Regions from separate parts of the Enterobacter cloacae complex sp. HYC042_NIDB genome, predicted to be linked through region 1. Evidence: predicted binding sites of a transcription regulator. Region 1 holds the regulator's gene; each other region holds the start of a gene.
The links. Region 1 encodes PurR, which represses purine synthesis genes. Its sites were predicted from a motif close to CANGCAAACGTTTGCNTG; they were not measured.
Positions count from the first base shown of each region.

Region 2: the regulator PurR is predicted to act here: its motif matches at 926-943, upstream of purE (5-(carboxyamino)imidazole ribonucleotide mutase).
Region 3: the regulator PurR is predicted to act here: its motif matches at 1,431-1,448, upstream of purH (bifunctional phosphoribosylaminoimidazolecarboxamide formyltransferase/IMP cyclohydrolase).
Region 4: the regulator PurR is predicted to act here: its motif matches at 1,235-1,252, upstream of raiA (ribosome-associated translation inhibitor RaiA).

Region 1 covers NZ_CP109650.1:2,227,385-2,229,584, forward strand. Annotated here, with positions in the region: gene punR (DNA-binding transcriptional activator PunR) at 1-684, shown strand, start outside; gene purR (HTH-type transcriptional repressor PurR) at 702-1,727, opposite strand; gene cydH (cytochrome bd-I oxidase subunit CydH) at 2,025-2,114, shown strand.
Region 2 covers NZ_CP109650.1:1,362,272-1,364,471, reverse strand. Annotated here, with positions in the region: gene ppiB (peptidylprolyl isomerase B) at 1-168, shown strand, start outside; gene lpxH (UDP-2,3-diacylglucosamine diphosphatase) at 172-894, shown strand; gene purE (5-(carboxyamino)imidazole ribonucleotide mutase) at 1,014-1,523, shown strand; gene purK (5-(carboxyamino)imidazole ribonucleotide synthase) at 1,520-2,200, shown strand, end outside.
Region 3 covers NZ_CP109650.1:434,484-436,683, forward strand. Annotated here, with positions in the region: gene purH (bifunctional phosphoribosylaminoimidazolecarboxamide formyltransferase/IMP cyclohydrolase) at 1-1,323, opposite strand, end outside; rRNA gene OKF39_RS02085 (16S ribosomal RNA) at 1,886-2,200, shown strand, end outside.
Region 4 covers NZ_CP109650.1:3,761,160-3,763,359, reverse strand. Annotated here, with positions in the region: gene pheA (bifunctional chorismate mutase/prephenate dehydratase) at 1-536, opposite strand, end outside; Phe leader region at 567-692, opposite strand; gene pheL (pheA operon leader peptide PheL) at 644-691, opposite strand; gene raiA (ribosome-associated translation inhibitor RaiA) at 796-1,137, opposite strand; gene bamD (outer membrane protein assembly factor BamD) at 1,406-2,143, opposite strand.

The sequences.
Region 1 (2,200 bases):
CAGATCACCCGCGAGCAGTGTCAGCAGATCGCGAACGGCTGGCGGGGCCACCTTTCCATTGCGGTGGATAACATCGTTAAGCCCGAGCGCACCCGGCAGATGATTGTCGATTTTTATCGGCATTTCTCAGACGTAGAACTGCGGGTCTCGCAGGAGGTGTTTAACGGCGTCTGGGATGCGCTGGCGGACGGCAGGGTAGAGATGGCGATTGGCGCGACCCAGGCGATCCCGGTCGGGGGACGTTACGCCTTTCGCGATATGGGGATGCTGAGCTGGAAATGCGTGGTGGCAAGCGATCATCCGCTGGCGGCGACGGAAGGGCCGCTGAGCGACGATACGCTGCGCAGCTGGCCGTCGCTGGTGCTGGAAGATACCTCCCGCTCGCTGCCGAAGCGAATTACCTGGCTGCTGGACAACCAGCGGCGGGTTGTCGCCCCTGACTGGGGATCGTCGGCGACGTGCCTCAGCGCCGGGCTCTGCGTAGGCATGGTGCCCGCCCATTTTGCACGTCCGCGAATCGACACCGGTGAGTGGGTTGAGCTAACGCTGGAGAATCCGTTCCCGGATGCGGCCTGCTGCCTCACCTGGCAACAAAATGATGTCTCGCCGGCGATGGCCTGGCTGCTGGACTATCTGGGGGACAGCGAAACGCTTAACCGGGAGTGGCTGCGGGAGCCAGACTGACTGGCTCCGCAATGAAATTAACGACGGTAGTCGCGGAACGGGCCATCCGCAACGGAACGGCGTTCGATGAGGCGAGGGTGAACTTCAATGGACTGTGACTCTTCACGCTTGTTGACGATCCTGTCCAGCAGCATATTGAAGGCCGTTTCACCCAGTGAATCTTTCGGCTGGTGAATGGTGGTTAACGCTGGCGTGAAGAAGCGCGCGTTGCGCACGTTGTCATACCCGATCACGGAGATGTCCTGCGGTACGCGCAGACCCAGCTCGTCGGCCGCACAGAGGGCGCCCATCGCCATGATATCGCCCCCGCAGAAAACGGCGGTTGGACGGTGAGGCTGGGAGACGATCTGCTGCATCGCGCGGTAGCCTGATTCCGGCTCAAAGTCGCCCTGCACGATCCAGTTTTCCGGCACGGTGATTAGCGCTTCTTCCATCGCTTTCATAAAACCGGCCAGGCGGCCCGCGCCGGTGTTGCGTTCCAGCGGACCCGGGATCACGCCAATCTCGCGGTGGCCGCGTTCGATCAGATAACGGCCCGCCATGTAACCGCCTTCAAAGGCGTTATCGATAACGGAGTCGGTGAAGTCGGCGCGCGCTTCGCCCCAGTCCATCACCACCATAGGGATATGGCGATACTCTTCCAGCATCGACAGCACGGATTCCGGGTACTCTGAACACATTACCAGCAGGCCGTCCACGCGCTTTTGCGCCATCATCGACAGGTAGGCGCGCTGTTTTTCAATGCTGTTCCAGGCGTTGCCGAGAATCAGGGTATAGCCTTTCTGGAAGCAGTTTTTTTCTACCGCTTCAATGATCTCGGCAAAATAGGCCGCTTCGCTGCTGGTCGCCAGCAGACCAATAGACTTGGTGTGATTAACCTTGAGGCTGCGCGCAACCGCGCTCGGCGAGTAGTGCAGCTCTTTGATCGCTGCCCAGACGGCGTTGCGCGTCTCTTCCGCCACAAAACGGGTTTTGTTAATTACATGTGATACGGTTGTAGTGGAAACGTTTGCGCGTTTTGCTACGTCTTTAATTGTTGCCATTAAATGTCACTCCAGACCATATCCTAAACTCCTGAAAAACTTGAAGGTAAACGTTTGCCTTCTCTCACCCTTATCACGCAATTTTGAATTGCGGCACGCCGGGAAAACGACACGGGACGTCAGGAGGGGGTCAATGGCCGGTACGCTAATAAATTTAGCGTGGAATTTTGGCCTATCTTGATGAAAAGGGGAAGAGGTAAAGTGTTTATCAGCTTAAATCCAGGAAGATTTTTGACGTAAACTGTGCAAAAATGAGCAAGCTCACTTTTCGTGGGGGGATTAAAAGGAGAAAAATTGATGAGTTCCGATCTGAAGTTTTCGCTGTTCACCACCGTTATTGTGCTGGCGCTGATTGTGGCGGCTGGCCTGACGGCTGCGCTGCATTGATTTACGCGGGGGGAGAGCCTTCTCCCTCCCGAACGCTCCGATTGTTACTTCTCTGGCAAAAATCTTTTGCCATTTTGTTAACTTCT
Region 2 (2,200 bases), 870 kb from region 1:
TTCTCCGGCGAAAGCCTGCAGGGTTGGGGCTACTGCGTGTTCGCAGAAGTGGTTGAAGGTATGGACGTGGTTGACAAGATCAAAGCCGTCTCTACCGGCCGCAGCGGCATGCACCAGGACGTTCCTAAAGAAGACGTTGTGATTACAAGCGTGACCGTCAGCGAGTAATTCGTGGCGACACTCTTTATTGCGGATCTGCATCTGCAAACAGAAGAACCGGCGATAACCGCCGGTTTTCTGCGTTTTTTACGCGGTGAAGCGAAAAGCGCCGATGCGCTGTACATCCTGGGCGATCTGTTTGAAGCCTGGATTGGCGACGACGATCCTAACCCGCTGCATCGTGAAATGGCTGCCGCCATTAAAACGCTGGTAGATTCCGGCGTCCCCTGCTACTTCATTCACGGCAACCGTGATTTCCTGCTCGGCAAGCGCTATGCCCGCGAAAGCGGTATGACGCTGCTGCCGGAAGAGCAGGTGCTCGATCTCTATGGCCGCAAGGTACTGATCATGCACGGCGACACGCTCTGCACTGACGATACCGGCTACCTGGCGTTTCGCGCTAAGGTCCACACCCCGTGGATCCAGAAGGTGTTCCTTGCCCTGCCGCTGTTTATCCGCAACCGCATCGCCGCCAGAATGCGTGCGGGCAGCAAAGCCGCCAATAGCAGCAAATCCCTGACCATCATGGACGTCAACCCGCAAGCTGTGGTGAGCGTGATGGAAAAGCATGGCGTTCAGTGGCTGATCCACGGTCATACTCATCGCCCTGACGTGCATTCTCTGAGCGCCAACGGTGAACCGGCCCATCGCGTGGTATTGGGCGCATGGCACACTGAGGGTTCGATGGTCAAAGTCACCCCGGAAGGTGTCGAACTGATCGCTTTTCCGTTTTAACGTTTTCTCGTCGTTTCGCTTGTTTCTCAGCCACGCAACCGTTTTCCTTGCCCGTATAACATGCTATTCTCTGTGCCCTCGAAAGCAGTGTGTTTCGCACCACAGGAGTTTTAAGACGCATGTCTTCCCGCAATAATCCGGCGCGTGTCGCCATCGTGATGGGGTCCAAAAGCGACTGGGCTACCATGCAGTTCGCCGCCGAAATCTTTGAAATCCTGAATGTTCCGCACCACGTTGAAGTGGTTTCCGCACACCGTACGCCGGACAAACTGTTCAGCTTCGCCGAAAGCGCCGAAGAGAACGGGTATGAGGTGATTATTGCCGGTGCGGGCGGCGCAGCACATCTGCCGGGCATGATTGCCGCCAAAACGCTGGTGCCGGTTCTGGGCGTCCCGGTACAAAGCGCCGCGTTAAGCGGTGTCGATAGCCTCTACTCCATCGTCCAGATGCCGCGCGGTATTCCTGTCGGCACGCTGGCAATTGGCAAAGCGGGCGCGGCGAACGCCGCCCTGCTGGCCGCGCAAATTCTTGCAACGCACGACAAAGATTTACACCAGCGCCTGGCGGAGTGGCGTAAAGCCCAGACCGACGAGGTGCTGGATAACCCGGACCCGCGGGGTGCGGCATGAAGCAGGTTTGCGTCCTCGGCAACGGCCAGCTGGGCCGCATGCTGCGTCAGGCTGGCGAACCGTTGGGGATTGCCGTCTGGCCCGTCGGGCTGGACGCCGAGCCGGAAGCGGTGCCGTTCCATCAGAGCGTAATCACCGCCGAAATTGAACGCTGGCCGGAAACCGCCCTGACCCGCGAGCTGGCGCGCCATAACGCCTTTGTGAACCGCGACGTGTTCCCGATCATTGCCGACCGTCTGACGCAGAAGCAGCTGTTCGACAAGCTGGGCCTCGCAACCGCCCCGTGGCAGCTGTTGTCTGATAAAAGCGAGTGGAATGACGTCTTCGCCATGCTGGGCGAACTGGCGATCGTGAAGCGCCGCGTGGGTGGCTACGACGGCCGCGGCCAGTGGCGCCTGCGCGCAGGCGACACCGCCGAGCTGCCGGACGACTGCTACGGCGAGTGCATCGTTGAGCAGGGCATCAACTTTAGCGGCGAAGTGTCGCTGGTAGGCGCCCGCGGGCACGATGGCCGCACGGTGTTTTACCCGCTGACGCATAACCTGCATCAGGACGGCATTCTGCGCACCAGCGTCGCCTTCCCGCACGCCAATGCCGACCAGCAGGCGCAGGCGGAAGAGATGCTTTCTGCCATCATGCACGAGCTGGACTACGTGGGCGTGATGGCGATGGAGTGC
Region 3 (2,200 bases), 1.8 Mb from region 1:
GATGGTCATGTTCTCTTTGGCGTAAACAATGGCGTTAGACTTCACAAACTTCGCCACTTTCCAGCAGAACAGTGCGTCACGCAGTTCCTGTTCGGTTGGCTGACGTTTGGTCACCACGCGCAGGTCGGCTTCTGTCACCATACCCAAATCGCGATCCTGAACCAGCAGACCGCCGTTCACGCGCTTGAAATCCAGGCCCGGCACGCGCTCCGCCCACTGGCCGCAAACCAGTACGCGCACGTTCTGTTTCGCCGAGGTGATTTTCAGCGCTTCTTCGGACGCGGATGGCGCGATGATCACTTCGACAAACTGGCGGGAGATAATGGCCTGCGCGGTCTCGGCATCCAGCTCGCGGTTGAAGGCAATAATGCCGCCGAATGCGGAGGTCGGGTCGGTTTTGTAGGCGCGATCGTAGGCATCCAGAATAGAGGTGCTTACCGCAACGCCGCACGGGTTGGCGTGCTTGACGATAACGCAGGCCGGCTCGCTGAACTCTTTCACGCATTCCAGTGCGGCGTCGGTGTCGGCAATGTTGTTATAGGAAAGGGCTTTGCCCTGAACCTGCTGTGCGGTCGCAACGGAGGCTTCCTTGACCTCTTCTTCTATATAGAAGGCAGCCTGCTGGTGGCTGTTCTCACCGTAACGCATATCCTGCTTCTTAATGAAGTTCAGGTTCAGGGTGCGCGGGAAGCGGCCAGAAGGATCTTTGCTTTCACCGTGGTAGGCAGGAACCAGGCTACCGAAGTAGTTGGCAATCATGCTGTCGTACGCGGCGGTGTGTTCGAACGCCTTAATCGCAAGGTCGAAGCGGGTTTCGAGAGTGAGGGAGCCGTCGTTAGCATCCATCTCATTAATAATGGCGCTGTAGTCGCTGCTCTTCACCACGATGGCCACATCTTTATGGTTCTTCGCCGCGGAGCGCACCATGGTTGGGCCGCCGATATCAATATTCTCAACCGCATCTTCCAGAGAGCAGCCTTCGCGGGCGACGGTCTGGGCAAACGGGTAGAGGTTAACAACAACCATATCGATAGGCGCGATATCATGCTGTTCCATAATGCCGTCGTCCTGACCGCGACGGCCCAGAATGCCGCCGTGCACTTTCGGATGCAGGGTTTTGACGCGTCCATCCATCATTTCCGGGAAACCGGTGTAGTCGGACACTTCGGTTACCGGCAGACCTTTATCTGCTAACAGGCGAGCGGTACCGCCTGTAGAAAGCAGCTCCACACCGCGTGCGGAAAGTGCCTGAGCGAATTCGACGATACCGGCTTTATCAGAAACACTGAGCAGAGCGCGGCGGACTGGACGACGTTGTTGCATGGTAAATCCCCTGGATTTCACGATTACAGAGAGCGTTAGATGAATTTTCCAGCGAAAAACTCATCTAACACACCTGACGAGGCCTCCTTGTTAAGCGCGAGCATTTTAACGAAAACGTTTGCGCAACGCTCGCATATTTTCACTTTTTCGAAGCGCTGTGGATAACTCTGTGTGTAAAAGGGTATAAGGCGGGGTTTTGCTGGGGAATGCAGCAGTCAGTCATTTTTCTGTCATTTAACGGTTGCGGCCCGCGGAGAACTCCCTATAATGCGCCTCCATCGACACGGCGGATGTGAATCACTTCACAGTTAACCCGGTCGGTTGAAGAGAAAAAATCCTGAAATAACGGGTTGACTCTGAAAGAGGAAAGCGTAATATACGCCACCTCGCAACGGTGAGCTGAAAGCCGCGTTGCAACTGCTCTTTAACAATTTATCAGACAATCTGTGTGGGCACTCAAAGTGACATGGATTCTTAATGTCTTCGGACAATAAATGAATACCAAGTCTCTGAGTGAACATACGTAATTCATTACGAAGTTTAATTCACGAGCATCAAACTTAAATTGAAGAGTTTGATCATGGCTCAGATTGAACGCTGGCGGCAGGCCTAACACATGCAAGTCGAACGGTAGCACAGAGAGCTTGCTCTCGGGTGACGAGTGGCGGACGGGTGAGTAATGTCTGGGAAACTGCCTGATGGAGGGGGATAACTACTGGAAACGGTAGCTAATACCGCATAACGTCGCAAGACCAAAGAGGGGGACCTTCGGGCCTCTTGCCATCAGATGTGCCCAGATGGGATTAGCTAGTAGGTGGGGTAACGGCTCACCTAGGCGACGATCCCTAGCTGGTCTGAGAGGATGACCAGCCACACT
Region 4 (2,200 bases), 1.5 Mb from region 1:
GACAGGCTGGTGTGCTGCAGTAAATCGTAGACGTCGTTGATGGCACCGGAACTGGTGTTTTCAATCGGCACGACGGCGTAATCCGCCTGGCCGGTCTCAACCTGGTTAAAAATATCGGCGAATTTTGCGCAGCCGCTCTCAATAAACTCTTCAAAATGACGTGCGGCATACTGGCGTGCGGCCAGATGAGAGTAGGAGCCTTTAGGCCCGAGGAAGGCGATGCGCGCCGAGTGCGGGTTGGTTTTATTGAGATGCTGCTGGAGTAGCGCTTGCTGGGTCAGAACGGAATCTTCGATGATGAGCTGGAACAGCCGGGTGATGTAGTGGGCATCGAGGTGATGCGCTTTGCCGAGCTGGATGAGACGTTCCAGCAGATCCCGCTCGCGGTCGATGTCACGGACCGGACGATGGGAGTCCAGCTTAGCTTTGCCCACTTCAACGGCGAGGGCGCGACGTTCGGCCAGCAGCGCCAGTAATTTTTCATCCAGCGCGCTGATTTTTACTCGCAGATCCAGTAACGGGTTTTCCGGTGTCATAGTGTTGCCTGTCTCATTTTATCGTTATCAATAAAAAAGGCCCCCCGGTGTGGGAGGCCTTGTTGTTCGTCTTCGCATTCTTTATCACACGACGAAACGCCTCCCGTTCAGGGGAAGGTAAAAAAGAATGCGAAGAAGAACGGCGTAAGTTTCATAAAGTCATCCTGTGATTGATACCGTTAAAGTACCCGTACTGTTTTCACCCTGTCAATAAAAAACGCGCCCGAAGGCGCGTTGGCGGTACACTCAATTTAAAGGATTACTCTTCTTCAACTTCTTCCGCGAAGCTGGCGTCTTTCACCGACGTTGCGGCGCGACGGGCTTCACCTTTGTGTTGCACTTTATTGAGCTGCCGTTCCAGCTTGTTGATCAAATCGTTGATTGCGGTGTACATATCCTCATGTTTTGCGCTGGCGACCAGATGGCCGTTTGGAGTATTGATAGTTGCGTCAGCGATGAAACCCTGGGGCTCCTTGGACAGGATGATATGTGGATTAATCAAATGTGTTTGCCATTTATCCAGTTTGGCGAGACGGTCTGCGACGTGCTGGCGAATTGCCGGAGTAATTTCCATTTGTTTACTGGTAATGTTCATTGTCATAAATTTTACCTCTTGTCTTTCCGTCTTGGTGATTCCAGCATACCCGACCTAATGTCAAAATGTGTGATTTAGATCACGTTATTTTGTCGGTTTTTGTCAGGGAATCTTTTTTGTGAGGCAGGGCAGGAAGAGATGAGATTTACCTTGTGGAAGGTACGAATTGCGGTCATAGTTGACGGGATGTGTTGAGGCTAAAGCGCTTCAGCGGATGTCTGAATTGAATAAAAAAACGGCAGCCTTCGGGCTGCCGTTTTGCATTGAAACGCTATCACGTGTTGCTGCTGTTCGCGGCGATGATTTTCGCCACTTTTTCAGCCTGAGCGGTCATCTGCATCTGACGGTAAGCATTTTCCATCAGCTTCAGGCCGTCACGCGTTGCCTGAGTATCCGGGTAATCACGCAGCATACCTTCTACGCGGTTAACCACAGCAACCCATGCGCCACGGCGGGTATAGTATTCCGCAACGGAGTACTCATATTTCGCCAGACGATCTTTCAGGAACACCAGACGTTTGGTCGCGTCGGTGACATACTGACTGTTCGGATAGCCGCGCACCAGCTTGGAGAAGTCATTGAAGGCGTCGCGCGCATGCTGCGGGTCACGGTCGGAGCGATCTACGCCGAAGAAGCCCTGCAGGGCGCTGTCGTCCAGCGCCATGTTGGTCAGGCCGCGCATGTACATGACGTAGTCGATGTTAGGATGAGTCGGGTTCAGACGCATGAAACGATCGATAGTTGCCTGAGCCAGCGGCAGATCGGCATTTTTGTAGTAGGCGTAGATAAGATCTAACTGTACCTGCTGCGAATACGGACCAAATGGATAGCGATTATCCAACGCTTCCAGTTGCGTTATCGCCTGTTTCCAGTTACCGTCCTGCAACTTTTGTTGTGCAGTCGCATAGATTTCATTCGGCGGATTGTCAGGGACCTGTTCATTCGAACCGGAGCAGCCCACCAAAGCCAGGCTCAACGTGGCCGCTGCCACCAGATATTTCATGCGCGTCATGACGTTTTGACTTTCCTCAAATGTTTGTCCGGGAGAAACTCTGTTCCTGCTCCCGAT